Regions from separate parts of the Vibrio sp. PNB23_22_6 genome, predicted to be linked through region 1. Evidence: predicted binding sites of a transcription regulator. Region 1 holds the regulator's gene; each other region holds the start of a gene.
The links. Region 1 encodes PurR, which represses purine synthesis genes. Its sites were predicted from a motif close to TNANGNAAACGTTTNCNTNA; they were not measured.
Positions count from the first base shown of each region.

Region 1 (7,848 bases):
CATTTTGCGATGATAGGGAATAACCCAAGCAATGCAAATGACGCCAATACTGCTGGAGACATAATGCCGGACAGACTATCTATGGTTGCGAGTTGAGTACCTGCATTGAGATAGACGGCCGTTCCTGGCAGCATACCAACTTGACTGGTTAAGTAGAATCGAACCACCGTCATTGGCGTTAAGCCCATCAGTAGATTGATTAAGAAAAAGGGGAACACGGGAATGAGGCGCAGTGAAAATAGGTAAAATGCCCCGTCTTTTTCAACACCATGGTTAATAGCACTTAGCTTATTGCCAAACTTACTTTGCACCCACTCACGCAATAGATAGCGGCTACTTAAGAAGGCGATGGTAGCACCTATGGTGCTGGCAAAAGAAACCAGTAATAAGCTAGCCCAGAAACCGAATAGAGCAGCACCAAGCAGAGTAACAACAGCGGCGCCAGGGATCGAGAACGCCGTAATTGCGATGTAGGCAAAGAAATACGTCGCTGCAGCGAAAGCGAAGTTCTGGTTAATAAACGTATTCAAAGCCTCTTGCTGTGCTTTTGCGTTTTCTAACGTTAAATATTGGCTGAAGCTCACCCCTAGAAAGATGACCGTCGCAAGTAGGAACAGACCTAAAATCAGTTTTTTATTCATTGTCGTTACTCCATTTCGCAGCTTAGATAATAAGACAGAATGGAAGAAGAAAAAATTTCAAAAAAAAACCGCAGTATCAAAACTGCGGTTTTTACTCAATGTCATGCTGAATCGCGCGTTATGAAAGCGCGAACATCAACTCTTCTCTACGAGACTGAGGCACAACGCTCCAATGCGTACCGTTGATTGCCCCTTCTAACGCCCACAGCAACTCAATACTTACCGTAGAGGTATGCGTATCTTGAATTGCTTTGTAAGCATTTAAGGCACCTTCATCTTCTAGCTCTTCGACGGAATCGATGCCTGCTTTCTTTAGCATGCGTTCAGTCGCTAAGCGTAGATTAGGAAGATCTTTCAAACGGTTTGGCTTAGTGCTCGCTTGTTGCTTTTTTTCTTGCTTAGCCGTCTCTAGAGATAGCTTAGCAACATCAATCAAGCGGTCAGTCGATTCCCACAAATCATCAGAAATAGCATAGTATTTCGTCACTACGGGGAATCCACGTTTCTTGTAGACGTACGGTTTTAATCCTTGAGTCTCGAAGTCAGATGAAGTTTTTTGGTCTCCTCGAATATGAAGTTGATTGTTCACAACGAGTGCAAACATCGTTTCATCAGCGAAAAGCCCGAAGCCACCAAACATTGAGCGCGACTTGATCGTACCAAGTGCCTCAAACAGCTTCATTGAGTCTTTGAGTATCGGTTTATCCATGGTGTGTTATCTCGGTGTAATTAATATTACGCCACCAAAAATCAGGTCCGAGAGATTAGCAAATGCATGCAGACACAATGTCATTAAAGGGTAAACTCACTTAATGCATATTTGCCATCGGTAACCCCGCTACCTTTCACTATATTTAGTGGTTAAGGCCGGAGGCTTTGCGTCCCATCCTTTCGAATGGTTTGCCCTGTGCGTGACAAGAGGAGAATACTTCGTATATTGCATTAACATCACGTTCCAAACACTAAAGTGTGATCTCTATTCAACTAATGGTGCCATCTTAATGTGTCTAATTTCATATTTTGAAATGTCTACTTGCCATACAAAAGCTTGATGTAGGAAATGGGCAACAAGTTAGTTAAAACAGCAATTTATCTTAGCTTTTGATTATATAAGTAATGTGAAATGCTTAAAAAATTTCATTTTACGAAATAAAAAAAGCACTCCGAAGAGCGCTTTATAAACTTGAGGGGGAGTTAGTTCAATTTCTTAACGGTGTTACGAACCACAATCTCAGGCTGCATTTCAAAAATGCGTTTTTCGTGTTCTTTGTCTTTGATTCGCTCTAGTAAAATCTCGAACGCATTCTTACCAACACGTCTTTTTGGTTGGTGAATAGTCGTTAGAGGAGGCGAGAAGAACTCCGCAAGCTCAATATTGTCATAGCCAATCACTGAGATATCATCAGGGATTTTTATGCCATTTTGTTGTAGACGGCTCATTAAGCCTAATGCCATGGTATCGTTAAAACAGAATACCGCAGTAGGGCGTTTATCCATTGCCGTAATGTTGTCTGCAGCAAGTACTGCCGTATCACACTCGAAGTTACCTTCGAGAATTAACTCTTCGTTTACTGGTAGCTTTGCTTCAGCCATTGCACGTCGAAAACCAGAAATACGCTCTTTACATGCTGCTTTATCAAAGTGACCGCTTAGGCATGCAATATCGGTGTGACCATTGTCAATCAGGAACTTCGTTGCTAGGTAACCACCTTCTTCAGAGTTGTCGATGATCTTATCCGCCTTTGAGCTTTCTGGGCCCCAGTCCATGACAACTTTTGGTATATCAGCATGGCGATCCAGCATTTCTTGTAGCTCTTCGGTTAAATCCGAGCACATCACTAAAATGCCATCAACACGCTTTTCTGCCAGCATTCGAATATAGTCACGTTGCTTCTCATAGATACCACCAGTATTACATAGGATCAGTGTGTATCCTTGGCGGTAACAGTAGCTTTCAACACCGTCAATAACTTCAGAGAAGAATAGGTTTGTTGATTGTGTTACCAACATGCCGATAGTACGGGTTGAGTTACACTTTAAGCTGCGGGCAACAGCACTTGGCGCGTAATTTAGTTCATCAACTGCTTTCATTACTTTTTCTTGGGTTGTTTCTGCAACAAAGCGCGTTTTATTAATTACGTGCGAAACTGTTGTGGTAGAAACGCCGGCTAAGCGAGCAACGTCTTTTATAGTGGCCATAAATGATGTCCTGTATCGAGCTACTTAATACCGTAGTGAATACAACCTTACGCTTAGTATCTGCGCAAACCGAGTGTTATGAGGAAAGTAGTACTCAATAGTTCAGGCAGTGGTTGTTCCGAAATCGGTATAATAAAGGTTTGTAGCAACATTCGTTGCTGAGAGTATTATTCCTTTTAGTTACAATAAGGAATGGATCAGCAATGATGTTAATAAAACACAAAAACCGCTATATTTCAGCGGTTTACATATAAATCATATTTAATCGTTTGCGTTCACATTTTAGACTGATGCGAGCACGCTGGCAATGTTTTCAGCTGTGGTTTTGTGTATTTCAAGTCACATTTTAACTGCGAAATGAAAAGGCTTTTCTACGCCAGACTAAAACTGAACGAACAAATAAGGAGCTCTGAACTCCCCAAAATAGACGGCAATTATTCACCAAGAAGGTAATTGCTGTCCAGTTTACAAAATGCAATTAATAGTTGTGCAACGCTAACATAGAAGCCAAATTCATCGAATTGTTTACACTTGGCAGCAAATGGCGGTAACCAAGTTAACAGCTGTTGCTGAATGAAATCGTTCTGTTTGGTGAATGCTTCTTCCATATGCTTTTCTTGCTCGAGTTCGTTAGAGCGGATGATCATGTTACCCAAAAAGTCTAACTCAACGGCTAAATGGTCTGCGGGCTCTTTGAGATTTACGTCCACTTGAACACCAAAATCGGCCATCAGTTTTTCCATTTCTTCTGCTGGCTTGTCGTTTAACAGTCCAGATTTACCAATATACATCGATGCGTATGGAAGGGCGCCATGTTTTTCTGTTTTAAGGAAAAGTTCACAAAAGTCTGCGGCAAGTTCTAATTGGGCATCTTCACGATCTTGTAAGCGGTTTAAAGCGTCCACAAGCGAGTCTACGGCTGGTTTAAGGGATTTATTTTCACCTAAACCAGCTAAAAAGCTTCGAATTTCAACACTATGATAAGTCTCTAGTTCTTTTTCGGTCAGTTCTTTGGCGAACAGGCTAGAAAACCACCAGTAAATTTCGGCACGTTTTTCATTAAAAGCTTTCACTTCTTGCATTTTTTGCTCCTGAATGATGCTCTTAAAACGGCATCTTGAAGTCACTTGAGAATATTTCCTTAAGTGTAAACAATTAAAATGAATAGCAGTAACTATAATTATGATGCCTTGTGGAAGAATATGCTCTTTTGTTAATGGCTACAAATAAGCTTGCTTTGAATCAATAAAATCGCAAAATCTTGCTTTTTTATGTATCTATGACTAGAAATGTTACTAGTTATGAATAGAATACGTCTTGGAATATAAAGAAGACAGAAAGTGGTGTAAATGAGCTATCACGTATTGGTCGTAGAAGATGATGTTGTAACTCGCAGTAAGCTTGCGGGCTATTTCCAAAATGAAGGTTACAAAGTCAGTGAAGCAGAAAGTGGCGCAGAAATGCGCGAGGTGCTTCAAGATGGTGACGTTGATCTTATCATGTTGGATATTAACTTGCCCGGTGAAGATGGTCTTATGCTTACGCGTGAATTACGCAGCCAGTCAGACATCGGCATCATATTAGTGACAGGACGCACGGATAGCATTGACAAAATCGTTGGCCTAGAAATGGGCGCAGACGATTATGTGACAAAGCCTTTTGAACTAAGGGAATTATTGGTTCGAGTTAAGAACTTATTGTGGCGCATCTCTGCTGCTCGCAATGGCTCTCAAAAAGCAGAAAAAGAAAGCAATGAAGAACACATTGTACGTTTTGGCGAGTGGACATTTGACATCCAGCGTCGTGCGCTAAGTCGCAACGGTGAGCCAGTGAAACTGACCAAAGCTGAATATGAGCTTTTGGTTGCCTTGTCTTCATATCCAAATCAGGTATTAAGCCGAGAACGTATTTTGAATATGATCAGCCACCGAGTGGATGCGCCAAATGATCGTACTATCGATGTATTAATTCGACGTATGCGCGCTAAGATGGAGTTTGATCCGAAGAACCCACAAATTTTTGTGACCGTCCATGGTGAAGGCTACATGTTTGCAGGTGACTAAGCTAAGTCGTAAAGAAAAAGGAGAGCATGGGCTCTCCTTTTTTCTATCTTGTGATTCTTACTTACTCGATTTATTGGCTTGCAACCATTGGGGTTTGCCCAACTGTGTCACGCAGTTTTTGCCATAAACCACCAAGGTATTCATGCCAATAAATTTCAGTTTGTTCCAAGTATTGTGCTTTTGGTGAGTATTTATGCCAAGGTTGATGAATTTCATCGATAGCAAGATAGTTCGTAGCGGCTGGGGTTGGCTTGATTCCTGCCGCATTGAACTCATACAGAGCCCGTTTCATGTGGCTAGCAGAGGTCACTAAAACCACTTCTTTCTGTTTCACAAACGCAGCCGCTTGTCGCGCTTCTTCCCAGGTGTCTTTTGCGTCCTCTAATAAAATGATATCAGGTTTAGCCACACCGAGTGCCAGAGCAACGTTGGCCATCATACGGGCGTGACTTATCTCAGACCCGCCAGCGTAACCAGACAGAATCAGCTTTGCTCCTGGGTACATACGCAAAATACGGATACCTTCAGTTAAACGCATCAGCGCGGTACGACTTAATTGAGAAGTGGGTGGGATCTCATCATCGACGACATGGTTATTACCTAATACCATAACGTAGTCTACGGTTTCAGATGACGGTAAAAACGCTTTATACTCTCGCTCTAATGGCATCAAGAGTTTCGTTGATAGTGGTTGGAAGGCCGCTAGGAAAATACCGACAAAAGAGAGGAGAACAACAAAACATCCTGTTTTGCGTTTGGTGGTAAAACTGATAAGCGCAAGACCTAATAACCCTATCAGTAGCAGTGCGGGCAAGGGCATGACCAGAGCGGTCACTACTTTTTTCAGCTCAAACATACATAAATAGTCCGAAAAAACATCAATTGATAATAAAAATGAGGTTGACCCTCTTTATTCCTGCTTTCCTTGTGCCAGAATAGCGGCACAATCCGTTATGATAACTCAGCAGAAGTGACAGAAGACCGCAATTTCGACGATATCGCCCACAAATTTGCAAAAAATATTTACGGCTCCGATAAAGGGGAGATCCGGCAAATCATTGTATGGGAAGATTTTCTACAGATTCTAAGTGAATTAGGCGCTGACCAGCAAGCTCTTGATGTACTTGATGCAGGCGGTGGGTTGGCACAAATGTCGCAAAAGCTTGCTAAGCTCGGACATCACGTTGCTTTATGTGATCTATCTTCGGAAATGCTGCAACTAGCGAAACAGGATATTGAAAAAAATGGTTTGCTTGAGCAGTATCGCCTGATTCATTCACCTGTCCAGTCCATTGGCGAGCATATGGAAGCGCAGGTGGATCTTGTTATGTTCCATGCAGTGATGGAGTGGTTGGTTGATCCTAAAGCCGCTCTCGAAACAGTATTGGAACAAGTAAAACCGGGAGGCATTGCTTCGGTAATGTTCTATAACCACCACGGCTTAGTCTATAAAAATGTGGTATGCGGTAATATTCCACATGTATTAGACGGCATGCCCCATCGGAAGAGATTTAAATTACAGCCACAGAAAGGTCTAAAGCCTGAGGATGTCTATCAATGGATAGAAGACTCTGGTTTTAGCATTTGTGGAAAGTCTGGTATTCGTTCATTCAGTGATTACATAGGCAATATGCAATACATGGGCGATTACGAGTTTGAAGATGTGTTGGCGCTAGAAAAACAACTTTGTCGACAAGAGCCATACCTCTCATTAGGCCGCTATATTCACGTGTGGGCTAAGAAGAACGATAAACAGGAATAACAATGAGTGAGATGACTCTCAATGCTGCAGAGCAACCAATCGATGAGTTGGTTGGCTGGGTAAAGCAGCACGATTTCTCGTTGAACCTGACCACTGAGCGATTGGCGTTTTTGATTGCCATCGCCGTATTGAGTAATGAAAGGTTCGATGAAGAATTGGGTGAAGGTGAATTGCACGACGCATTTGCCATCGTCACTCGACTTTTTGATGAAACCGGTGAAGCCTCGGCTTTCCGTGCAAATAATGCCATCAACGAGATGGTTAAGCAGCGCCTTATTAGCCGTTTCGTCAGTGAACTCACTGACGGAGCCAGTATTTACCGCTTGTCGCCATTAGCGATAGGCATCACTGACTACTATGTGCGTCATCGTGAGTTCTCGAAACTGCGTCTTTCCATTCAGCTGTCGATGGTAGCGGATGAAATGGCGAAAGCGATTGAAGCAGCACAGAAAGGCGGTACGCCAGGCCATTGGCAAAAAAATGTCTACGGCGTATTGAAATACTCTGTAGGCGAAATTTTCGATCAAATTGATCTTAACCAACGTGTGATGGATGAACAGCAGCAATCTGTGAAGCTACAGATAGCGGATCTGCTGAACAAAGACTGGCGTGAAGCAATCAACAACTGTGAAGCACTACTGTCTGAAACTTCCAGCACGCTGCGTGAACTTCAAGATACGCTGCAAGCCGCCAGTGATGAACTGCAAACTCAGATCCTCGACATCCAAGAAATTGTCTATGGTGATCCTGAGCTGGAGTTTATTGAAGAGGCCCTATTTAGCCTACAAATGAAGCTAGATCGAATCACCAGCTGGGGCCAACAGGCGATCGACCTTTGGATTGGTTACGACCGACACGTACACAAGTTCATCCGTACCGCGATTGATATGGATAAGAACCGTGCGTTCAGTTCGCGTCTGCGTCAATCAATAAAAGATTACTTTGATATGCCTTGGTATCTGACTTTTGCAGATGCAGAAAGGCTTTCCGATCTTCGTGATGAAGCTCTGGTGCTACGTGATGACGAGGTAACAGGCCAAGTTCCGATGGAAGTGGAATACGAAGAGTTTCAACAAGTCAATGATGAGTTGTCAGAGCGTATTGGTAACATGCTGAAAGCGCATAAAGACCAAGGCGCACCAATCGATTTGAGTGTGGTTTTGCGAGACTACCTCGCGCAACA
Region 1 is NZ_JBNFXP010000003.1:254,387-262,234, forward strand. It holds gene ACVA54_RS04290 (TVP38/TMEM64 family protein) at 1-641, opposite strand, end outside; gene ACVA54_RS04295 (TfoX/Sxy family DNA transformation protein) at 760-1,350, opposite strand; cyclic di-GMP riboswitch class I at 1,467-1,556, opposite strand; gene purR (HTH-type transcriptional repressor PurR) at 1,836-2,840, opposite strand; gene torD (molecular chaperone TorD) at 3,275-3,922, opposite strand; gene torR (two-component system response regulator TorR) at 4,190-4,903, shown strand; gene elyC (envelope biogenesis factor ElyC) at 4,974-5,759, opposite strand; gene cmoM (tRNA uridine 5-oxyacetic acid(34) methyltransferase CmoM) at 5,874-6,665, shown strand; gene mukF (chromosome partition protein MukF) at 6,668-7,848, shown strand, end outside.

Region 2 (7,848 bases), on a different contig from region 1:
GCTTTAAGTTCGTCATTAACTTAATATGGTCACGTTGAACGTCGAACGATGTATCCATACGTTTTGAGTTAGAGAACGTTGGCGGATCGATAAAGATAAGATCGTATTCACCGGCCGCATTCTCTAGCCATTGGAGACAGTCAGCTTGTTCATAATGATGCTGGCGACCAACGCAGCCATTGAGCTTCATGTTGTCTTTTGCCCAGTTAAGGTAGGTGTTTGACATATCGACGGTCGTCGTAGAACGGGCCCCACCCACTGCAGCATGCACTGTCGCACTGCCAGTGTAAGCAAACAAGTTCAAGAAATCTTTTCCTTGCGCCATTTCACCAAGACGACGACGCGTGATTTTATGATCAAGGAAAAGTCCTGTATCAAGATAATCGTGAAGGTTTACGATCAACTTCACGCCATATTCATTCACTTCCAGCGTTTGTGACACTTGACCAAGTTTTTGATATTGGCTGCGACCTTTTTGCTTTTCACGAACTTTAAGTACTACTTTGTTCGCTTCTACGCCCGTCACCTGAATCGTGGCGCGGATAATATCGGTGAGACGGCGTTTCGCTTTCTCTTCCGGAATATTTTTAGGTGCCGCATATTCTTGAATCACGATTTGATCCGCGTATACGTCAATAGCGACATTGTACTCAGGCAAGTCTGCATCATAGATTCGGTAGCAGTCTAACTTCTCTTTACGTGCCCATTTACCAATCTTACCGATATTTTTCTTAAGACGGTTTGAAAAGTCTGGTGCAATTTGAGTACTCGTATCTACGCCCTTCACTTCATCAGCGTTACGTTCTGCAATGCTGTAGTTTTTTTGGTGACACGGTAACGCACCGTTATTCAGTTTAAACTGTTTGTCTGCACGCATACGTAAGCAGCTAAGCAATTCATCTGAGCTAGAGAAAATAGATGCCTTGCACCCACCGAACTCTGCTTTTAACTGACCACCGAAAGCCGTGTATAAGGCGATCAAACCAGGTTCAGTACCAAGGCGCTCACCGTAAGGTGGGTTTGATACGATAACGCCAGCTTCAAAGCCTGCCGGACGAGTAATTGTCGCCGCATCACCTTGCGCAAATTCGATTAGCTCTTCAACACCAGCTCTGCGGGCATTGTCTTGCGCCACTTTCAGAACTCTAGGGTCGTTATCGAAGCCAAAAAACTTAGCGTCAACTTTTTTGACGCCGCGTCGCGCTTGAACATTTGCTTCAGACTTAATCTCTGCCCACGTCTCTGGTTCAAAATCTTCAAGGGATTCAAAACCCCATTGCTTACGCTTAACGCCAGGCGCCATATTTGCTGCCATCATCGCCGCTTCGATAAGGAGCGTACCTGAACCACACATAGGGTCGAGTAAAGGTTGATGACCATCCCAACCACAGCGTAGGATGATAGCTGCCGCTAAAGTTTCACGCAGTGGCGCACGGCCAGACTCTGGGCGGTAGCCACGTTGGTGCAGGCCGCTACCCACCATATCAACACCTAGAATTGCTTTGTCTTTGTGAAGGCGTACGTGAACACGGAGATCTGGAGACTCTTTACTGATGTTCGGACGAGGTAAGCCCTTCTTTTCAAAGCAATCGACGATGCCATCTTTTACCTTCATTGCACCATATTGACTGTTGCGGATTTCTTTGTTTGTACCGTTAAAGTCCACCACAAAGCGCTTAGAACTGTGAAATTGGTTTACCCAGTTAATTGAAGACGTAGACAGATAAAGATCCATATCGTCATTACAGGTAAATTCCGATAAAACACGTACAAATCGAGACGCCAAGCGGCTCCACAAACAGCAGCGATAAATTTGCTCATTCGTTGCTTTAAATTTAACGCCTGCCTGTACTGGTTTTGCGTTTTCAATGCCTAGATTTGTCAGTTCTTCAACAAGCAAGTTTTCCATGCCGTTTGAAGTTACCGCGAGATATTGATTCATAGTGTTCTTTCGCTGATAAAAAATAGCTTTAATTATACCTGACTTTACGATCAATGCCTCGTTTTTAAAGGTATTTTGACTCTGCTAGTACAAATTACCACCAAATCTCTGATCAGTAACTTCCACCAAACCATCATTTATCCTCCGGTTCTACCGTTTTTCCCCAATTAATATTTATCGTACTCAAATGCGAAGTGAATACTTATTTACATGGCTTTTGGTCTATACCAATGATGAATTCATGCTGAAAGTTACTTACATAATTGCGATATAGAGGAATAAATGACGCAAAATTCAGTTCAGCTCTGGGTTATGTTCACAGATTTTGTAGGAAATATTTTACGTAATAGTGACTTAGTTCATGATTACATGAGCATTAATTAACCAGTAATCTGTGTGATGACGCTTCAAAAAAGCAGAGGACGGCATGGGAAAAGTAAAAAAAAATCGACCGGACTGGTCGATTAATGCAAACAAAGGAACGGAACGAAATGAAGTAAATCAAAAGGGAAATTATCCCACCATCGCCATAGGGGCTAATACAAACAGGTGGTTGGCACTGGCCATTCGATCATGCATCACTTTAATTGGTTGTCCAAAGTGTAGTGTCTTATTGTTGCTAAGAAGGAAATCTTCTTGCCCAACATAAATGCAAAGACTGGATGTCTCGCCGGGATCAAGAACGATGAACACACCTTCAGAATATTGATTAGTAAGGAAGACCATATCCCCTTCTTCCGGCTCATGACCACAGGATTGTGCATCAAAAAACCAGCTCTTAGGTTGGACAGGCTTATGAAAACGCTTTGCTGCAACGCAGTAGAGAGTGAGCTCAGCTTGACGGTATTCACTGATGTCGAGACAACGAATCTTTTCGCTGTAGGTTTGAAACGCGCTTGCGTCATCGACAGTAAACTCATTGTTCGAGAAGGCGCAGTTGACCAGCAGTTTACGGCACAGATTGGTTTGGAAAATCATCTCCTCCCCTAAGTCCAGCATTAGACACGCTTTTTGCTCGTCAAAATACCAATTCCATTTGTCGCTAGGTTTAAGCATTATTCCGTTCTCTCGTGACTCGTTAATCAGTGGTAAGAGGTAAGACGCTTAATTACCTACTCATGATTTCAAATTTTACAAATGAACGGATAAAAAAAAAGAGGAAACGCATTCCCCTTTTTTATGTTATAACTATCTACTTCTCAACAAGTTAACTGCGAGTTTTATAGATTCTTAACGATATCACGTACCAGACCAGGGCCATGATATATAAAGCCGGTGTAAACTTGAACTAGTTGAGCACCTGCCATCATTTTTTCTTTCGCTGCGACATATGAGTCAATGCCACCTACGCCGATGATCGGAAGTTTATCACCTAACTCTTCATGAAGTTTGCGAACCACTTCGGTAGAACGTGATTGTACTGGACGGCCACTTAAGCCACCCGCTTCATTCGCATGCTTCATACCTTCAACGATCGTACGATCCAACGTGGTGTTCGTCGCGATGACACCATCAATCTCATTCTTCAACAAAGATTCACAAATCTGACTAATTTCGTCATCAGTCAGATCTGGCGCAATTTTCAGTGCTAGCGGTACATACTTACCATATTTTTCTGCAAGCTCAGATTGTTTTGCTTTTAATTCTGATAGCAATTCGTCTAACGCTTCACCATATTGAAGAGAGCGTAATCCTGGCGTATTTGGTGATGAGATATTCACTGCAATGTAGCCAGCATACTCATACACTTTCTCCATACAAATCAGGTAGTCCTCTGCTCCTTTCTCAATCGGTGTATCTTTATTCTTGCCGATATTGATACCAAGTACACAGTTGAACTTTGCCTTCTTTACATTCTCAACAAGATGATCCACACCCATATTGTTGAAACCCATTCGGTTGATGATACCTTCCGCTTCAACTAGACGGAACAAGCGAGGCTTATCATTACCTGGCTGTGGGCGAGGCGTTACGGTGCCCACTTCGACAAAGCCAAAGCCCATCGCATCAAATGCCTCGATGCATTCGCCATTTTTATCTAAACCAGCAGCTAGACCGACTGGGTTACGAAATGTCAGTCCCATACATTCTACTGGACGGTTTGGTAGCTGTTGTCGATAGAAAAGATCGAGAGGTGTTCCGTTAAAACGCTGGAAATTTTGAATTGCAAGATCATGTGCCTTTTCGGCATCAAGTTGGAAAAAGCCAGTTCTGGCTAGACGGTAAAGCATTGTGCCTCCGAAAGAAAAAAGCCCCGTGTAAACGGGACAATATTATTTACTCTTTTTGCAAGTAATTCAATGAAAATGAATGAATTAAGAAAAATAGTATCTTTACTTTAACAATTTCACATAAAATCAATAGATTAACTATCAATCTCCCCATCAAAATTGGCAACTTATATTAAAAAAGCAAACGGTTTCATCCAATTTTAAACACAACAAACGTGACACTGTCGCTTATTTTGTTTATTTGGAAAACAAAAAAGCCTCGTGTTGACGAGGCTCTTGTAATTTTAATTTACTCTCCTACTCGCTTGCTGAGCAATTTAAGTTAAGGAGAACAAGCTCACGTAGCGCAACAGAGAATTTAGCAAACTCGTGTACGGAACCCACCTTAAATTCATTAAGAATACTCTCCCAGCGATGTAATGAGGATTCATTACTCATGATCCAATCATCGAGAGCTTGCATCACATCAAGATCTGGCGTCGAACATCCACAATTTAAGACTTGCGCAGTTAACTGGCGTTGCTGCCAATCGAGATCTTCTCTAAATGCGGCTCTTGCTAATGCTTGCCAGTTGTTATCCACCGCTTGGCTATTGATTTGTTTCAAGAACCAGTGTAATGACAAACGATCACCTAAGTTAAAGTAAAGTTTCGACGCCTGCTCAACCGTTTTGCCAGTCTCGTTAGCGACAGCTGATATATCAAGTGCAGACTGAAGGCTAGATAGACGAGCAACATGATTTGCAAGCTTCTCTTCTACTCCACACGCCATCCATTTCTGTGCAAGTTCGTTATGCTCCTCAACTTCTGATGCGACCAGCATATCGTCTAATGTTTTAGTGATGGCATGTACATCACCTTTGTACATGGCAACTAACTCCGTCACTGTACTCTTCGCACTACGATTGCGTAATAGCCAACGGGAGATCCGACGCAACGCACGACGAACATAAAACATGATTTCATACTGCGCCGCAGCCGTCGCAACATTATCTAATGCACGTGTCTGCTGGAGTACATCCGCCAATTCGAAGATTTCACGGCTTGCACTGTATGCGTTTGCAATGTCGACAACACTTGCCCCCGTTTCTTCTTGCAAACGAGTGACGAAGTTACAGCCCATCTCATTGACCATTTGGTTCGCAAGTGCGGTAGCTATGATTTCAGCACGTAGTGGATGGTTAGTCATTTGCTGTTTATAGTTACGGCGTAACTCGCTTGGGAAGTATTCGACAAGCTGTTTAGCATGGAATTCATCGTCAGCAATTTCAGCTACCGCAAGTTGCTCTTTAAGAACCATCTTACCGTACGCAACCAAGACGGATAGCTCAGGCCTGGTCAAACCAAGTCCTTGCTTTTCACGCTCAAGCAAAGTTTCATCGTCTGGAATGTACTCTAACCCTCGATCCAAGTAGCCTGCTTTTTCCATGGTATGAATGAAACGTATTTGCTCTTTTACGATACTCACGCCTTGCTGTTCAGTTACAGAGATTGACTCCGCTTGGCGATAGGCATCATCCAATACGATGACACCAACTTCGTCTTCCATCGATTCTAAGATCTGGTTTCGCTGCTTGATAGTCAGGTCACCATTAGAAACGAGGCTGTTCAAGAAGATCTTGATGTTTACTTCGTTATCTGAGCAGTCAACCCCACCAACATTATCAACAAAGTCGGTATTTACACGGCCGCCTTTAGTCGCATATTCGATACGACCAAGTTGTGTCATACCTAAGTTTCCGCCTTCGCCCACGACTTTGGCTTTTAGGTCACGGCCGTCAATTCGTAACACATCGTTCGCACGGTCACCAACTTCCGTATGGGTTTCTGTGGATGCTTTCACATAGGTTCCGATCCCGCCATTCCAAAGTAGATCCACTTCCATTTGCAGAATCATCTTAATCAGATCGTTTGGTGCCAAAGACGCTTTCTTTGTACCTAACATCTTCTGAACTTCCGGTGTCAATGAGATCGACTTCGCGCGACGAGAAAAAATACCACCACCTTGCGAGATCAACGCGGAGTTGTAATCTTCCCAACTTGATCGAGGCAGATTAAACAAGCGATTACGCTCTTCCCAGCTGGTGGCTGAATCAGGATTAGGATCAAGGAAGATGTGCATGTGGTTGAAGGCCGCTTGTAGCCGGATATGCTTAGATAACAGCATACCATTACCAAATACGTCACCAGCCATATCACCAACACCAATCGCAGTGAAGTCAGTCGTCTGACAGTTGATGCCCATTTCGCGGAAGTGGCGTTTCACCGACTCCCAACCACCTTTAGCAGTGATCCCCATTGCTTTGTGGTCGTAACCATTAGAGCCGCCTGATGCAAACGCATCACCTAACCAGAAGTTGTACTCGTCAGAAACCGAGTTTGCTAAATCTGAGAACGTTGCTGTACCTTTGTCTGCTGCGACAACTAAGTATGGATCGTCTTCGTCATGACGCACAACGCTCTTAGGGGGAACCACTTTACCTTCGATGATATTGTCCGATACATCCAGTAGTGCACGAATGAAGCGTTTGTAACAACGTTGGCCTTCAGCAAAGATCTCATCACGGTTGCTTAACGTGTGTTGACGTTTGCAAACGAAGCCACCTTTCGCACCCACAGGAACAATAACGGTGTTCTTAACTTGTTGCGCTTTTACTAGCCCAAGAATCTCGGTACGGAAATCTTCTTGGCGGTCTGACCAACGTAAACCACCACGTGCTACTTTACCACCACGTAGGTGAACACCTTCAATATCCGGTGCATAAACGAAAATCTCAAATGCAGGAACTGGCTGAGGAATCTCTGGAATCTCACTCGGCTTCATCTTCAATGATAGCCAAGGTTTAGGCTGTTTAGCTTCGTCTAACTGATAGTAGTTGGTTCGAAGTGTTGCCGTGATCATTTCCATGTAGCGACGAATAATACGATCATCATCCAAGCTTTCTACACGATCTAACTGTTCCGTAATTTTCTTAATCAGATCATTTTGACCTTTTTCACTTCCCTTGTGCTTCGGGTCAAATCGTTTAGTAAATAGATTTACAAGGCCAGTTGCCAAATCTGGATAATGACTTAATGTGTCTTCAATGTATTGTTGACTGAATGGGAAGCCGACTTGGCGCATGTAGCGAGCGTAAGCACGAAGAATGGATATTTCACGGCCAGATAGAGAGGCACCTAGCACCAAACGGTTGAAGCCATCACTTTCTAGGCTACCATTCCAAATTGCGGCAAAAGCTTGCTGGAAACGGTCACGTGCTTCGCGAAGATCCACGGTTTTTTCACTCTTATGAAGCATCGAAAAATCAAGAATCCAGCACGTTTGTCCATTCGTTTTTTCAATTTCGTACGGTGACTCACCGATCACGCGTAGGCCAAGATTTTCCAACATCGGCATGACATCAGAAAGGTGAATTGGTTCATCGCGATGATAAAGTTTCAAGCGAACCGCTTTGGAATCGACGGACTCTTCTTGGGGGCGATAGAATAACATGCCAAGTTTGTTATCGTCGCTAAGCGCTTCTAGACGTTCAATATCGGCAACCGCTGAACCTGGCATCATATCTTCTTTGTAAGAACGTGGGAATGCGCTCATGTATTCTTTAGAAAGAGGTAGGCCTTTACTTTCACCGAAGTTAGCGATGATGGATTCTTTTAGGCGATCATCCCAAGAAGT
Region 2 is NZ_JBNFXP010000004.1:193,922-201,769, forward strand. It holds gene rlmKL (bifunctional 23S rRNA (guanine(2069)-N(7))-methyltransferase RlmK/23S rRNA (guanine(2445)-N(2))-methyltransferase RlmL) at 1-1,942, opposite strand, end outside; gene ACVA54_RS05475 (cell division protein ZapC) at 2,456-2,998, opposite strand; gene pyrD (quinone-dependent dihydroorotate dehydrogenase) at 3,163-4,173, opposite strand; gene ACVA54_RS05485 (NAD-glutamate dehydrogenase) at 4,471-7,848, opposite strand, start outside.
Region 2: the regulator PurR is predicted to act here: its motif matches at 4,350-4,369, upstream of pyrD (quinone-dependent dihydroorotate dehydrogenase).

Region 3 (7,848 bases), on a different contig from region 1:
TGAGTCGAAATCTACGAAGTTCGTAAATACGATGGTGTTATCACCCGCCTCTTTGATTTGCTCTAGCGTTGCTTCAAACAATGCTGGAATACCTGTCGCTTTCACTTTCTTAGTGATACCACAGTTTGCGTAAATATCTGCGATCTTACCTATAGAGACGACGTTACCTTGCTTCTCTTCTACTAGCTTTTGGAGAACCGTTGTCGCCGGTGGCTCAACAGACAAATCACGACGGTTACCAGTACGCTCAAACTGACCTTTACCCGGGCCAATAAATGGACGCGCAATCACACGGCCGATGTTGTAATCTTCCAGCTCTTCACGCGCAATTTGGCACAGCTCAAGTAGACGCTCTAGACCGAATGTCTCTTCGTGACACGCGATTTGGAATACTGAATCTGCAGAGGTGTAGAAGATCGGCTTACCCGTCTTCATGTGCTCTTCACCCAGATCATTCAGTACTTGCGTACCAGATGCGTGGCAGTTACCTAGGAAACCGTCTAGGCCAGCACGCTCAAGGATGCGGTCAGTCAGCTCTTTCGGGAAGCTGTTCGCTTTATCAGTGAAGTAACCCCAATCAAAAAGAACAGGTACACCTGCGATTTCCCAGTGGCCTGAAGGCGTGTCTTTACCTGATGAAAGCTCAGCCGCATGACCATAAGCACCGATGATTTCAGCTTCTGCGTCTAAGCCCGGTGCGAAGCGACCAGTTGACTCTTTGTGTGCCATTGCCAGACCGAGTTTCGATAGGTTTGGAAGACGAAGTGCGCCTTGACGCTGCTCGTTATCCGCTAAGCCTTGCTCACACTGGTCAGCGATATGACCTAGCGTGTCTGAACCTACATCACCAAATTGCTCAGCATCTGCGCTTGCACCAATGCCGAATGAGTCTAGTACTAAAATAAATGCTCTTTTCATTGCTCGTTCCTTAGGCCCACTCGGTGTCTTAGCTATAATTGAGCAGGCCTACGTAATTACTTAATCGATTAGATGTCTTCTGCACGGATTTGGCGGTAAACCTCTGGCGTTGGTGTGTATTCCCCCCCCACCTTAATGGCGTTACGAAGGGCTTTAGCGGCCTCTTCCCACTGCACTTCGGTGCGAGCGTGGATAACAGCAAGAGGCTTATCACCGTCTGCGACTTCACCCAAACGAATGAAGTTGTCGAAACCAACCGCATAGTCGATTTCGTCCGTCGCAACGCGGCGACCACCACCCATAGAAACCACAGCCATACCGATAGCACGCGTATCCATTGCTGAAACGATGCCCGTTTCTGTGGCGTAAACAGGCTTGATGATTTCGGCTTTCTCTAGGTAGTTATCGTAGTTTTCTACGAAGTCTGCCGGTCCGCCAAGTCCAGCAACCATCTTACCAAAGCATTCAGCCGCTTTACCGTTATCAAGTACTTCCATCAGTTTCGCACGAGCATCTTCCGTATTCTCAGCAAGCTTGCCAAGTACCAGCATTTCTGCACATGATGCCATGGTCACTTCAAGTAGACGTGGATTGCGGTATTCACCCGTTAGGAAGCGAACCGCCTCACGTACCTCTACTGCATTACCCGCAGAAGAAGCCAGCACTTGGTTCATGTCTGTCAGGATAGCGGTTGTCGTTGTACCAGCACCATTTGCTACCGCAACGATAGATTTTGCTAGCTCTTCAGACGCTTCGTAAGTTGGCATAAATGCACCAGAACCTACTTTTACATCCATCACTAAAGACTCAAGACCTGCAGCAAGCTTCTTCGATAAAATCGACGCCGTGATCAGTGAAATGTTATCGACCGTTGCCGTGATATCGCGAGTTGCGTAAACGCGCTTATCCGCTGGCGCTAGATCACCCGTTTGACCAATGATCGCCACACCTGCGTCTTTGGTTACTTGACCAAAGACGTCATTGGTTGGTGTGATGTTGTAGCCAGGAATTGACTCAAGCTTGTCCAGTGTACCGCCAGTGTGGCCAAGGCCACGGCCAGAAATCATGGGTACGAAACCGCCACATGCTGCCACCATAGGGCCAAGCATCAGAGAAGTCACGTCACCCACGCCACCTGTTGAGTGTTTATCGACAATTGGACCACCAAAGTTCATGTGGCTCCAGTCGATGACCATGCCCGAATCACGCATTGCACAAGTCAGTGCGATACGCTCTGGCATCGTCATTTCATTGAAGAAGATAGCCATAGCAAATGCCGCGATCTGACCTTCAGATACGCTGTTATCTGCTACGCCTTGAATGAAGAAATTGATTTCGTCAGCAGTAAGAACTTCGCCGTCACGTTTTTTACGAATGATCTCTTGAGGTAAATACATTAGTTCCTCCCAAGCTCTTTATGAGCCATGGTAATAGTAGGGTAGAAGAGGTTGGTAGCACCGAAGCTGGTGCTACCATTCAGACGCTTTATTTGGAATTAGTACGCTGATGGATCAGCGACTTGGTCCGATACTTCTAATGTATTTAGTAGATTTGTTAGCAGGCTAGACGCACCAAAACGGTAGTGACGAGCATCAACCCAATTGTCACCTAGGATTTCATCAGCCATTGCTAGGTATGCAGCCGCATCTTCAGCCGTACGCACACCACCTGCTGGTTTGAAACCAACTGTCTCAGCAACACCCATGTCACGAATAACTTCAAGCATCATGCGTGCGTATTCTGGTGTTGCGTTAACTGGCACTTTACCCGTTGAAGTTTTAATGAAGTCAGCACCTGCTTCGATACAGATTTGAGATGCTTTCTTGATTAGCGCTTCTTCTTTTAATTCACCCGTTTCGATGATCACTTTAAGAAGGATGTCACCACAAGCTTCTTTACATTGCTTAACAAGTTCAAAGCCCACTTTCTCATCACCAGCCATTAGAGCGCGGTATGGGAAAACCACGTCTACTTCGTCTGCACCGTAAGCAACTGCCGCTTTTGTTTCAGCCACTGCGATTTCAATATCGTCGTTACCGTGTGGGAAGTTGGTTACTGTCGCAATGCGAACGTCTGGCGTGCCTTGCTCACGAAGTGTCTTCTTAGCAATAGGAATAAAGCGAGGGTAAATACAGATTGCAGCTGTGTTACCTACTGCTGATTTCGCATCATGACATAATGCGATCACTTTTGCATCAGTGTCATCATCATTCAGCGTCGTTAGGTCCATTAGTTTAAGTGCACGTAGTGCTGCTGCTTTTAAATCGCTCATTTCTATCTCCGATCAATATTCAAAAAATTCACTGCTTAACCTCATATCAACTATCTAACTATAATCAAGAAGAAGACAGTGTGTAAAAATTTGGCTAATCAGTCTATTAATGAACGGACTTGGTTCCCTGAAGACTCGGCATAGTCAGCGAAAAATTCATATGCCAATTGCTATCCTTGTCACCGCACAGTACCAGTTTGGCCTATGGCACAACAATCTATGATTGCGGTGTCTTTAATATCACATCACAAAGAAAAACGCTTGTAAGATGTAACATGAAGGGCAATTCATTTGCCCATTGAGTATGTACTATTCACTCAGTGATTATTTGATAATCATAACCACGACTTTGTAATTACTACATTATAGAGTTTCACCGCAAAACTGTAGCACCAAATAGAGCGCAAACGGTTTGTATCTCAAAATTTTCCAACCCCTATTCCACCGACTGCGTAAGCGACTCTCGTCGTCCTACATGCGGTTAAATTTTTTTGGGCCAAAAACGAAAAATGCCCCGCAGCAATTTCTTGCTACAGGGCATGATTTAAAACGGCGTCTATATATTAAGAACCGATTCTAATTAAAGTGCTGCAAGGCTAAGGCAGAAGCCTGCAATCGTCGCTGCCATTAGGTTAGACAACGTACCAGCAAGAACGGCTTTAATACCCATGCGAGCGATATCGCTGCGACGGTTTGGTGCAAGGCTACCTAGACCACCAAGTAGGATCGCGATAGAAGAAAGGTTCGCGAAGCCACATAGTGCGAATGAGATGATAGCCGTTGTCTTCTCAGACATTACTTCACCCGTTGCCGCAACCACTTGAGCGCCTTCACCTAGGTAAGGAGTGAAGTTCAAGTACGCAACGAATTCGTTGATAACGAGTTTCTGACCGATGAATGAACCAGCAACAACTGCTTCGTCCCATGGAACACCGATTAGGAATGCTAGTGGAGAGAACGCGTAACCTAGGATTAGCTCTAGAGTGAGTTCAGGCATACCGAACCAACCACCAATGCCACCTAGCATACCGTTGATAAGAGCAATCAGACCAACGAAAGCGATTAGCATTGCACCTACGTTTAGCGCAAGTTGTAGACCAGAAGCCGCACCGCCTGCTGCTGCGTCGATTACGTTAGCTGGTTTATCATCGCCACCGTCCATTGCTTCTTCGAAATCTTCGCGAGGCTTGTCAGTCTCTGGGTGAAGAATCTTAGCGAACAGTAGACCACCTGGTGCTGCCATGAATGATGCTGCTACTAGGTATTCTAGTGGAACACCCATTGATGCGTAACCTGCTAGTACACCACCAGCAACAGAGGCTAGACCACCACACATTACTGCGAATAGCTCAGATTGAGTCATTTTTGGAACGAATGGGCGAACAACTAGCGGTGCTTCAGTTTGACCTACGAAAATGTTAGCAGCCGCTGACATTGATTCCGCACGAGAAGTACCGAGCGCTTTTTGTAGTGCACCACCAAGAATCTTGATAACCCACTGCATTGCGCCAATGTAGTAAAGAACAGAAATCAGTGCTGAGAAGAAGATCAGAGTAGGAAGAACGCGGAATGCGAAGATGAAACCGCCGCCACCGAACACTTCGAACATCTTGTCAGAAACAAGACCACCGAATAGGAATGATGAACCATTGTTACCGTAGTTGATAACGTTAGAAACACCAGTAGAGAAACCGTTTAGTAGATCACGGCCCCAAGGTACATAAAGAACAAATGCACCTAATGCGAATTGGATAGCAAATGCGCCACCCACAGTTCTTAGATTGATAGCTTTACGGTTATTAGAAAATGCAAATGCAATAGCAAGAAGCACTACCATACCGACTAGGCTCATAAACAGGCTCATAGTTTATGACTTCCTTATAAGTTATTTATTGGCGTGTTACAAAATGGAGCTATAAAGCGGGGGCAATTATACTCATGCAGCATCAATTAAAGTAATGCCACCTTCACACTTTCCTATAAGATTCATCATGGATTCACCCCCATTTGTGAGGCATGTCACAATAGGAAGGAAAACGTTTTCTATTTTAAACAGCATATTTCGATTTTATTCACATATTGAGAATACTGAATTGCTATTTTCCCACATCTGGCACGCAATCGTTTGCCATTGCTGTGAATGCAAAAGCGCAAGTTCATTCAACACATGAATAAGTTTACTTGGGTGGTTGGGCTTCCCTTGATATCCAAGTATGGGCATATCCGGCGCGTCCGTTTCTAAAACCAGATGTTCAAGAGATAGTCTTTGAATCGCGTCGCGCGTTTTGTTCGCTCTTGGGTAAGTAATTGTGCCGCCCACCCCAATGAAAAAGCCTAATCGAACCCATTCCATCGCTTGTTGATAGCTACCAGAAAACGCATGTAACACGCCACCTTTAGGCAGTTTTGCCGTTTTGACCATTTGAACGAGTCGATTGTGCGCTTTACGACAGTGAAGAATAACGGGCAGTTTGAATTTTCGCGCAAGTTCAAACTGCAACTCAAGGGCTCGTTCTTGAAGTGCTACAGGAACATTGATGGAAAAATCTAAACCACACTCACCAATTGCCACACAGTGCTTACCCGCTTGTGACAACTGCCGTTCCAATTCAGCGACGTGTTGATCAAAATCAGGCTGAAGAAAGTAAGGATGAAAACCCAAAGCGTAGTAAAGACCCGGGTATTGGCTGGCTATAGTTTGAATGCGAGACCAATTGCTTGGTCCTACTGAAGGGATCAAGATACGTTCTATACCTTGCTCACGAGCAAGCTCAAACTGATGTGCAAAATCGTCTTGGAACACATCAAAATCGAAGTGACAATGGGTATCAAACAGTTTCATTATTCGGCTTCTCTTGTTCTTCTTTATTAGAAGAAGCGTCATGAGCAGGGTCTGGTTTATACGGTACACAACTGCGCCTTTGATCTGGTGTTAGTCCCATCTCTTTACACCAATCGTCGTAACGTTTGAGTCCTTTCTTAAACCAATTCATTTCACACCTTTCTGTACACCAAATAAAAAGCCGCCGTTAGCTAAGTGTATAGCTAACGGCGGCCTATAATCCAGTGCTCAATGTAGAGCGGCTTAGATGCGATTAGTGCTCACGCGTTGCACGGAAATCGACATCAGGAAAACGTTCTTGAGCAAGGTTCAAGTTAACCATCGTTGGGGCAATGTACGTTAGGTTATCACCGCCATCTAGCGCTAGGTTCGCTTGGTTCTTACGTTGGAACTCATCCAGTTTCTTCGCATCACCACACTCAACCCAACGCGCAGTTGCAACGTTAACCCCTTCATAGATCGCTTCAACGTTGTATTCTGACTTCAAACGAGCCACAACCACGTCAAACTGAAGTACACCGACCGCACCAACGATCAGATCGTTATTTTGTAGCGGACGGAATACCTGTACCGCCCCCTCTTCAGATAACTGAACCAGACCTTTTAGCAGCTGTTTCTGCTTCAATGGATCTTTTAGACGAATACGACGGAACAACTCTGGAGCAAAGTTTGGAATACCAGAGAACTTCAGCGACTCACCTTGAGTGAAAGTGTCACCAATTTGGATTGTACCGTGGTTATGTAGACCGATAATATCACCCGCGTAAGCATTTTCCGCACGTGAGCGGTCACCCGCCATAAAGGTTACCGCGTCAGAAATGCTCACTTGCTTGCCAAGACGAACGTGGTTCATCTTCATACCTTGCGTGTACGTGCCTGATACAATACGCATGAATGCAATACGGTCGCGGTGTTTTGGATCCATGTTTGCCTGAATTTTGAATACGAAACCAGAGAATTTCTCTTCGGTCGCTTCAACATCACGCTCAACCGCTTGACGAGTTTTCGGCGCTGGCGCCCATTCAGTCAGGCCATCTAGCATGTGATCAACACCGAAGTTGCCCAAAGCCGTACCGAAGTAAACTGGCGTTAACTCACCGACAAGGAATGCTTCGTGATCAAACTCAGGGCAAGCGCCCATCACAAGTTCAAGTTCTTCACGAACACTTGCCGCTAGGCTTTCACCTACTTTTTCATCAAGTTCAGGGTTGTCCAGACCTTTGATGATGCGAACTTCTTGGATCTCATGACCATGACCAGATTCGTACAGAATCGTCTCATCACGGTGAATGTGGTAAACACCTTTAAACTCTTTACCACAACCGATTGGCCATGTAATTGGTGCACACATCATGCCCAGTTCGTTTTCTACTTCGTCCAATACTTCCATTGGATCACGAACATCACGGTCAAGTTTGTTCATGAAGGTGACGATTGGTGTATCACGTAGACGCGTCACTTCCATCAGTTTGCGAGTACGATCCTCGACACCTTTCGCTGCATCAATCACCATCAGACATGAGTCAACCGCCGTTAGTGTACGGTACGTATCTTCCGAGAAATCTTCGTGTCCTGGCGTATCCAGTAGGTTTACCAGACAATCATTGTAAGGGAACTGCATCACAGAAGTGGTTACCGAGATACCACGTTCCTTTTCCATTTCCATCCAGTCTGATTTTGCGTGTTGTGCGTTACCACGACCTTTAACCGTGCCGGCTTTTTGGATTGCGTTTCCGAATAACAGTACTTTTTCAGTAATGGTGGTTTTACCCGCATCCGGGTGAGAAATAATAGCGAACGTTCTACGCTTAGAAAC
Region 3 is NZ_JBNFXP010000016.1:91,146-98,993, forward strand. It holds gene ACVA54_RS13465 (phosphopentomutase) at 1-918, opposite strand, end outside; gene deoA (thymidine phosphorylase) at 987-2,315, opposite strand; gene deoC (deoxyribose-phosphate aldolase) at 2,414-3,190, opposite strand; gene ACVA54_RS13480 (NupC/NupG family nucleoside CNT transporter) at 3,771-5,054, opposite strand; gene ACVA54_RS13485 (TatD family hydrolase) at 5,259-6,032, opposite strand; gene ACVA54_RS13490 (DUF5363 family protein) at 6,019-6,183, opposite strand; gene prfC (peptide chain release factor 3) at 6,286-7,848, opposite strand, start outside.
Region 3: the regulator PurR is predicted to act here: its motif matches at 5,219-5,238, upstream of ACVA54_RS13480 (NupC/NupG family nucleoside CNT transporter).

Region 4 (7,848 bases), on a different contig from region 1:
ATGGCCAATGATTGACTGGTAGTAACGACGAATATTCTCGACATAATTACGTGCTTCGTCACCCCGGGCGTAACCGTAACGAGTTTGGCTGTAGAAACGTTTTTGACGAAGTAAAGGCAGCCGCTCTTTCACATCGGCCCACGCATTGGGATCGCCGCCTTGTGTCTTGGTTAGGCGTCGCGCATCCATCATATGGCCGTAACCCACGTTATAAGATGCCAGCGCAAACCAAATTTTCTCATGTTCATTAATGCTATCTGGAACACGATTTACAATCTGACGCAGGTATTCCACACCACCACGTACCGATTGCTCTGGGTCGAGACGATCGGTCACACCGACACTTTTCGCTGTTGGTAGGGTTAGCATCATCATGCCACGCACACCAGTTGGCGACTTCGCTTTAGGCTTCCAGTGTGACTCTTGGTATGCCAATGCAGCAATCAAGCGCCAGTCAAACTCTTCACCGTATTTTTGAAACAGCGGGGCCCATTTCGGCAGAGTATTATCCAAAGCACGAATAAAGGCACGAGTGTCGACGTAATCGAAGGCTTCAATATGACCAATGTACTTCTCTTCTAGTGTCGCTAGCTCACCAGATTGTTTAATGTTGCCGAAAAACTCGATCAACATAGCGTACAAGCTTTCATCTTCAGAGCGACGAGTAAACCAAGACACGGGTTGGTCTTCAGTCAGTTCAAACGCGAGCGCCAAATCAGGGTACAAACGTTGCGCTAAGGACAGTTCGACGGAGTCTGTGACGGTGAAGCGCAGTTCGCCAGTGGATACCTGTTTGAGTAGGTCTCGGGTATCGGCATTACCGACGATCTCAAATTGCAGATCCGGGTGTGCTTTCTGTAGTGAGGTAAGTGTCGGAACGTATTGAGATTGCTCAATAATCTTAAGGGTTTCAACACCAGTGGTTGAGTCTTCTTCGGAATTGTTGTCCTTGGTCGATTGGTAGTCGATCAACTGATGGATATGGCGTGGGCGAAGCTGACCTTTCTTATACACCACTTGTTGACTGACATAGTAGTAAGCCGGGCCAGGACGGAATCGTTGTACCGCTTGAGATGTTTGGTTGAGACCTGTCGCGATGATATCGATATCGCCTTTTTTTAGTGCAGGGAAAAGCTCAGCTTGGCGGAATGCGGGTTTGATCTCCAGTTTTACACCGAGTTGCTCAGCAAACTTGCGAGCCAGTTCGTAGTCCAAGCCCGCTGGACCATCAGGGCCAATATAGTAGGAGAGTTGATTATTTAGCGTGCCAACACGTAGGACTCCACGCTCTTGGATTTGCTCGAATTCATTTTTGGGTTCCGACTCAATCTGGCAGGCAGAAAGTAAAAGCACAGAAGCGAAAAGCAGGGCGCTGCGCTTGAATCGGTTGAGCTGACTTATTTGCATTAATTCGGTACGTCTCGATAAATTTCTAGTGCCTTTATATCAAAGCGCGCTGGTGGGGCAAAGAGAATCAGACAGATAGAGTGCGACATTGTCTGATTTATCGACATTTCTGCTGTAATTCAAATTTGACATAAAAAAAACGCAAACGGTTGCTTTTGGTGTTACATCACAAAAACAATTGCTATATAATGCGCTCGCAACGAAGAGGTGAAATCGGCATAGGTTCGAAGTTTTGTTTTTTAACCCACTGAATTTATTCCAATATCACCTTAATCACTTGCAATAAGAGACCTAAGCACATGAGAATTTTGCGTGGCTCCCCAGCTCTTTCTGAGTTTCGTGTTAATAAGCTACTGGAACTGTGTCGTGAACAAGATCTGCCTGTAACGGGCATTTACGCTGAGTTTATGCACTTTGCGGATCTAAAGTCTGATCTTAATGACCAAGATTTAGAAAAACTGGAAAAGTTGCTGACTTACGGCCCAACGATCGAAGAACATGAGCCACAAGGTCTTTTACTTCTTGTTACTCCTCGCCCGGGCACGATTTCGCCTTGGTCTTCTAAATCTACTGACATCGCCATTAACTGTGGTCTAGACAGCGTAAAACGTCTTGAGCGCGGTACAGCGTATTATGTCGAAACATCATCTTCTCTTTCTGAGGCTCAAGTCGCTGATGTAAAAGCGCTTATCCATGACCGTATGATGGAAGTCGTGTTCACTGAGCTAGAAGCAGCATCAGCACTATTTACGGTTGCAGAGCCGGCTCCAGTGGCACACGTTGATATCCTTTCTGGCGGTCGTCTTGCGCTTGAAGAAGCAAACGTTTCCCTAGGTTTGGCGCTAGCCGAAGATGAAATTGATTACTTGGTAGAAAGCTTTACTAAGCTTGGTCGTAACCCGAACGACATCGAATTGATGATGTTTGCACAGGCGAACTCAGAACACTGTCGTCACAAAATCTTTAACGCAGATTGGACGATCGACGGTGTTGATCAACCTAAGTCTCTGTTTAAGATGATCAAGAATACCTTTGAAACGACACCTGACCACGTACTTTCCGCTTATAAAGACAACGCAGCGGTCATGGCTGGCTCAAAAGTCGGTCGTTTCTTCCCTGATCCAAAAACACGTCAATACAACTACCATCACGAAGATGCACACATCTTGATGAAGGTAGAAACGCACAACCACCCAACCGCAATTTCTCCGTGGCCAGGCGCCTCTACAGGTTCTGGTGGTGAGATTCGTGACGAAGGCGCGACAGGTATCGGTGGTAAGCCCAAAGCCGGTCTGGTTGGTTTCACGACGTCTAACCTACGCATTCCTGGCTTTGAACAGCCATGGGAAACCGACTTCGGTAAGCCTGGTCGTATCGTTAATGCATTAGACATCATGCTGGAAGGTCCATTAGGTGGTGCGGCGTTTAACAACGAGTTTGGTCGCCCAAATCTACTGGGTTACTTCCGTACTTACGAAGAAAAAGTCACCTCACACGCAGGTGAAGAAGTTCGTGGTTACCACAAGCCAATCATGATTGCTGGTGGCATGGGTAACATCCGAGATGAGCACGTACAGAAGAAAGAGATCCCAGTCGGTGCGAGCCTAATCGTACTGGGCGGCCCTGCAATGAACATCGGTCTTGGTGGCGGTGCTGCTTCTTCAATGGCGTCAGGTCAATCAGCGGAAGATCTCGATTTCGCTTCAGTGCAGCGTGAAAACCCAGAGATGGAACGTCGTTGTCAAGAAGTGATTGACCGTTGTTGGCAGCTTGGTGAAGAGAACCCAATCGCATTCATCCACGACGTAGGTGCGGGCGGTATCTCTAACGCACTACCAGAGCTTGTCGATGATGGTGAGCGCGGTGGTAAATTCCAACTGCGTGATGTACCAAACGATGAGCCGGGCATGAGCCCTCTAGAAATCTGGTGTAACGAATCTCAAGAGCGTTACGTACTTGCAGTGGCACCAGAGAACATGGCGGCGTTTGAAGCAATTTGTAAGCGAGAGCGCGCTCCGTATGCAGTAGTGGGTGTAGCAACAGAAGAGCGTCACCTAACGCTTGAAGATTCGCACTTCGACAATACGCCAATCGATATGCCAATGGATATCCTACTTGGCAAGCCGCCAAAAATGCACCGCGAAGCGACAACACTCAAAGTGGAAAGCCCAGCGATGGTTCGTGACGGTATCGAACTTAATGAAGCCGTAGATCGCGTACTTCGCCTTCCAACTGTGGCTGAAAAAACATTCCTTATCACCATCGGTGACCGCACGGTAACGGGTCTGGTTGCTCGCGACCAAATGGTGGGCCCTTGGCAGGTGCCAGTAGCAAACTGTGCAGTCACTGCAGCAAGTTACGACACTTACCACGGCGAAGCGATGTCGATGGGTGAGCGCACGCCAGTGGCACTGCTAGACTTCGGTGCGTCAGCACGTCTCGCGGTAGGTGAATCACTCACTAACATTGCAGCGACAGACATCGGTGATATTAAACGCATTAAACTGTCGGCTAACTGGATGTCCCCAGCCGGCCACCCAGGTGAAGATGCAGGTCTATACGAAGCGGTAAAAGCGGTAGGTGAAGAATTGTGTCCTGCGCTTGGTTTGACTATCCCTGTTGGTAAAGACTCAATGTCGATGAAGACAAAGTGGGAGGAGAACGGCGAGAACAAAGAAGTCATTTCGCCATTATCGCTTGTTATTACTGCATTTGGTCGTGTGGAAGATATTCGCAAGACAGTGACGCCTCAGCTGCGTCTCGACAAAGGCGACTCATCTCTCGTTCTTGTCGATTTAGGTAACGGTAAGAACCGTCTAGGTGCAACGGCACTAGCACAAGTTTACAAGCAACTTGGCGACAAGCCTGCTGACGTAGATAATGCGGAGCAACTAAAAGGCTTCTTCGATGCGATGCAAACGCTAGTTCGTGATGACAAGCTAGTGGCTTACCACGATAAAGGCGATGGTGGCCTATTGGTCACGCTAGCAGAAATGGCGTTTGCTGGTCACTGCGGTGTAAAAGCGAATATTCAAGATCTTGGCGACGATACGTTAGCGGCACTATTTAACGAAGAACTTGGCGCGGTTGTACAAGTTAAGAATGATGATCTTGATTTGGTTCTCTCTACGCTTGCGGTATATGGGCTTGAAGCGTGTTCACACGTGATTGGTCGTGTAGAAGAATCCGATGATTTTGTTATCACATCGGGTGATGCAGTTCTGCTTGAGCGTTCTCGTACTGAGCTACGTACTATTTGGGCTGAAACCACACATAAGATGCAAGGTCTACGTGACAACCCAGCATGTGCTGACCAAGAGTTTGAAGCGAAGAAAGACAACTCGGACCCAGGTCTGAACGTGAAGTTAAGCTTTGACGTGAATGAAGACATCGCCGCGCCATACATTGCCGCTTCGATGATCAACACAGGTGCTAAGCCTAAGATGGCAATCCTACGTGAGCAGGGCGTTAACTCTCACGTTGAAATGGCAGCAGCCTTTGACCGAGCTGGCTTTGAAGCAACGGATATCCATATGAGTGACATCCTAACGGGTCAAACCGTTCTGGATGAATACCAAGGTTTAGTTGCTTGTGGTGGCTTCTCTTACGGTGACGTACTTGGTGCAGGGGAAGGCTGGGCGAAGTCTATTCTATTCAACGTGCAAGCTCGTGAGCAGTTCCAAACCTTCTTCAACCGTGACAACACTTTCTCTCTAGGTGTGTGTAACGGCTGTCAGATGCTATCGAACCTAAAAGAGCTGATTCCTGGCGCTGACCTATGGCCGCGTTTTGTTCGCAACGAATCAGAGCGCTTCGAAGCACGTTTCAGTCTCGTAGAAGTTCAGAAGTCAGACTCAGTATTCTTCGATGGTATGGCGGGTTCTCGTATGCCAATTGCCGTATCACACGGTGAAGGTCGTGTAGAAGTGCGTGATGCAGACCACCTAGCGGCGATTGAAGCCTCTGGTACGGTTGCTGTTCGTTACGTGGACAACCACGGTAACCAGACGCAACAATACCCGAACAACCCGAATGGTTCGCCAAACGCGATTACGGGTCTAACGACTCAAGATGGTCGCGTGACTATCATGATGCCGCACCCTGAGCGTGTATTCCGCACCGTGGCTAACTCATGGTCGCCAGAAGGTTGGGGCGAGAACGGTGCTTGGATGCGTATGTTCCAAAACGCACGTAAGAACATCGGTTAATCCAGCTAATCCATGAAATAGAAAAAAGCGCAGATCCGAAAGGTCTGCGCTTTTGTTTGTACCAAGAAAAATGCACATATAGCATTAAAAAAGTCGCGCAAAGACGAATCAATTGTGCTCTAATACCGCGCTTACCAAGGGATGGTGTTAAACAGCTCAGCTTAGATGGAGTTATCAGTTGACCGAATCCCTGATTAATCCCTAAATCCCTTAGGAAATGAAATACATGTCTAAAAATCCAAAATTTGCTATCCGCCTAACCGAAAAACGTAACGGTTGGAGCGCAGAGATCACTCGTCAAGTAACGTCTCGCAAGGTTGTTGTATCAAAACGTGAAACTGGTTTTGACAGCGAAGCGAAGGCTCAAGCTTGGGCTGAACAAGAGCTAGCGGGCTTCATTCAAAACCAAGTGGTTCGCAATGAACGTAAAGCGGCTCAACGCCAAGAGCGCGAAGCAGAGCAGCTTGCAGCACAAGTTCGCAAAGAAGAAGCTCGTAAAGCTCGCGACACCGCTGAAGACGAATAATCGTTACAAAAAAGCCCTGATAGTTCAGGGCTTTGTTTTATCTAGCATTTCATTATTGCTGAGTGTCTAATGGGATTTGTCCGGTAGTCACTTGGTCAACGTCAAACTCAGTCAACTCTTCAATATAGCTTTCTACCGTCTGTTCCACGATCTCATCATCTTGCTTGAAGTAGGCAATATGGAAGATGGCATCCCCTTCGTTAACCAAAGGTAGCGTTTGCTGACCGATAACGATACCGCCTTTTGGTGCTAGCAGCTCTAGCTCGTCGTGACCTAGTGGTGAACTGATGTAGGCGAGTGTTTCACCTTCTTCTACTTTGTCACCTAAGTTAACGACAGTACGCAGAATACCATTGCCTGATGCACGAACCCAGCTCGTCGATTTTGCAATGATAGGCTCTGGCAGTTTCTTACGGCTCGCGCGTAGCATGCCGATCGCTTGCATTACACGTTGCACACCTAATACGCCTGCACTGATCGACAGTGGGTCAAAACGTAATGCTTCACCCGCTTCGTAAGTAAGAACCGGAATGTCGCATTTCTCTGCTTCACTGCGAAGAGAACCGTCACGCAGTGCGGAATCGACAATGACTGGTGTTGCAAATGCTTTTGCAATGCGAAGTGTTTCTGGGTTGCTCAGGTTAGCGCGAATCTGTGGCAAGTTAGTGCGGTGAATCGCACCCGTGTGAAGATCCAGAATGTAATCACAGCGGTTGGCAATGTTGTTAAAGAAGCCATGAGCCATACGTGATGCTAGTGCGCCTTTTTCACTACCAGGGAAGCAACGGTTTAAATCACGACGGTCTGGCAGGTAACGAGACTTATGGATAAAGCCGAATACGTTCACGATAGGCACAGCAATCACGGTACCTTTCAGTTTTTGTGGGTCTAATTGGTTAATCATCTGACGAACGATTTCTACGCCATTTAGCTCATCACCATGGATTGCCGCGTTTACCATTAGTACCGGCCCTTCCTGTTTACCATGAATAATTTCCACAGGAATAGAAAGCGGAGAGTGCGTGTAAAGCTGCGCCGCTTCAAACTCAGTCTCTAGTCGCGTTCCTGGTTGTATTTGATGCCCTAACAGTTCAAATACTTTGCTTTTTTTACTTCTGGCCATAAACCATCTCTGTCAAATAAGTTAGCATCAATGTAACAACTGGTTCAAAATCACACTAATCATTCTGTTTAAGGATACGATAAATAACTTTAATCAATAAGGTTAAAGTTTCATCACATGTTGTGGTTAAATTGCGTTTTGTATTTAACTACCTGATTAGTCATGCTAATTGTAATGTTTATTTTGCCTTTATTATTCGTGGTATGAATAAATGAGTATTAAAAACAATACAGCGATTTTTTTACTGAAAATCCGTCTTTTATCATTAGGCGTTATCGGCTAATATTCGCGCCGAAATTTTGACCTAGTTTTTATATAGAGGCTTTGATGAAAAAGGCGATCGCTAAAATTGGTGCGATGACTGCAGTAGCAGTATCACTTTCTGGCTGTGTAGGCAGCAACGCAGTAACGGGCTACGTTATGGGCTTTAATCTAAAAGCAGTAGACAACCGTTACGCTCGTGGTGGTCTAAACATGCTAATGGCGCCAATTTACGGTATTTCGGTTGCAGCTGACTACATTGTATTTAACTCGCTAGAGTTCTGGACTGGTAAAAACCCACTAAACGGTAAGCCACACATCTT
Region 4 is NZ_JBNFXP010000020.1:62,046-69,893, reverse strand. It holds gene mltF (membrane-bound lytic murein transglycosylase MltF) at 1-1,407, opposite strand, end outside; gene purL (phosphoribosylformylglycinamidine synthase) at 1,707-5,615, shown strand; gene ACVA54_RS15200 (DUF3622 domain-containing protein) at 5,842-6,141, shown strand; gene ACVA54_RS15195 (succinylglutamate desuccinylase/aspartoacylase family protein) at 6,194-7,264, opposite strand; gene ACVA54_RS15190 (DUF3332 domain-containing protein) at 7,592-7,848, shown strand, end outside.
Region 4: the regulator PurR is predicted to act here: its motif matches at 1,545-1,564, upstream of purL (phosphoribosylformylglycinamidine synthase).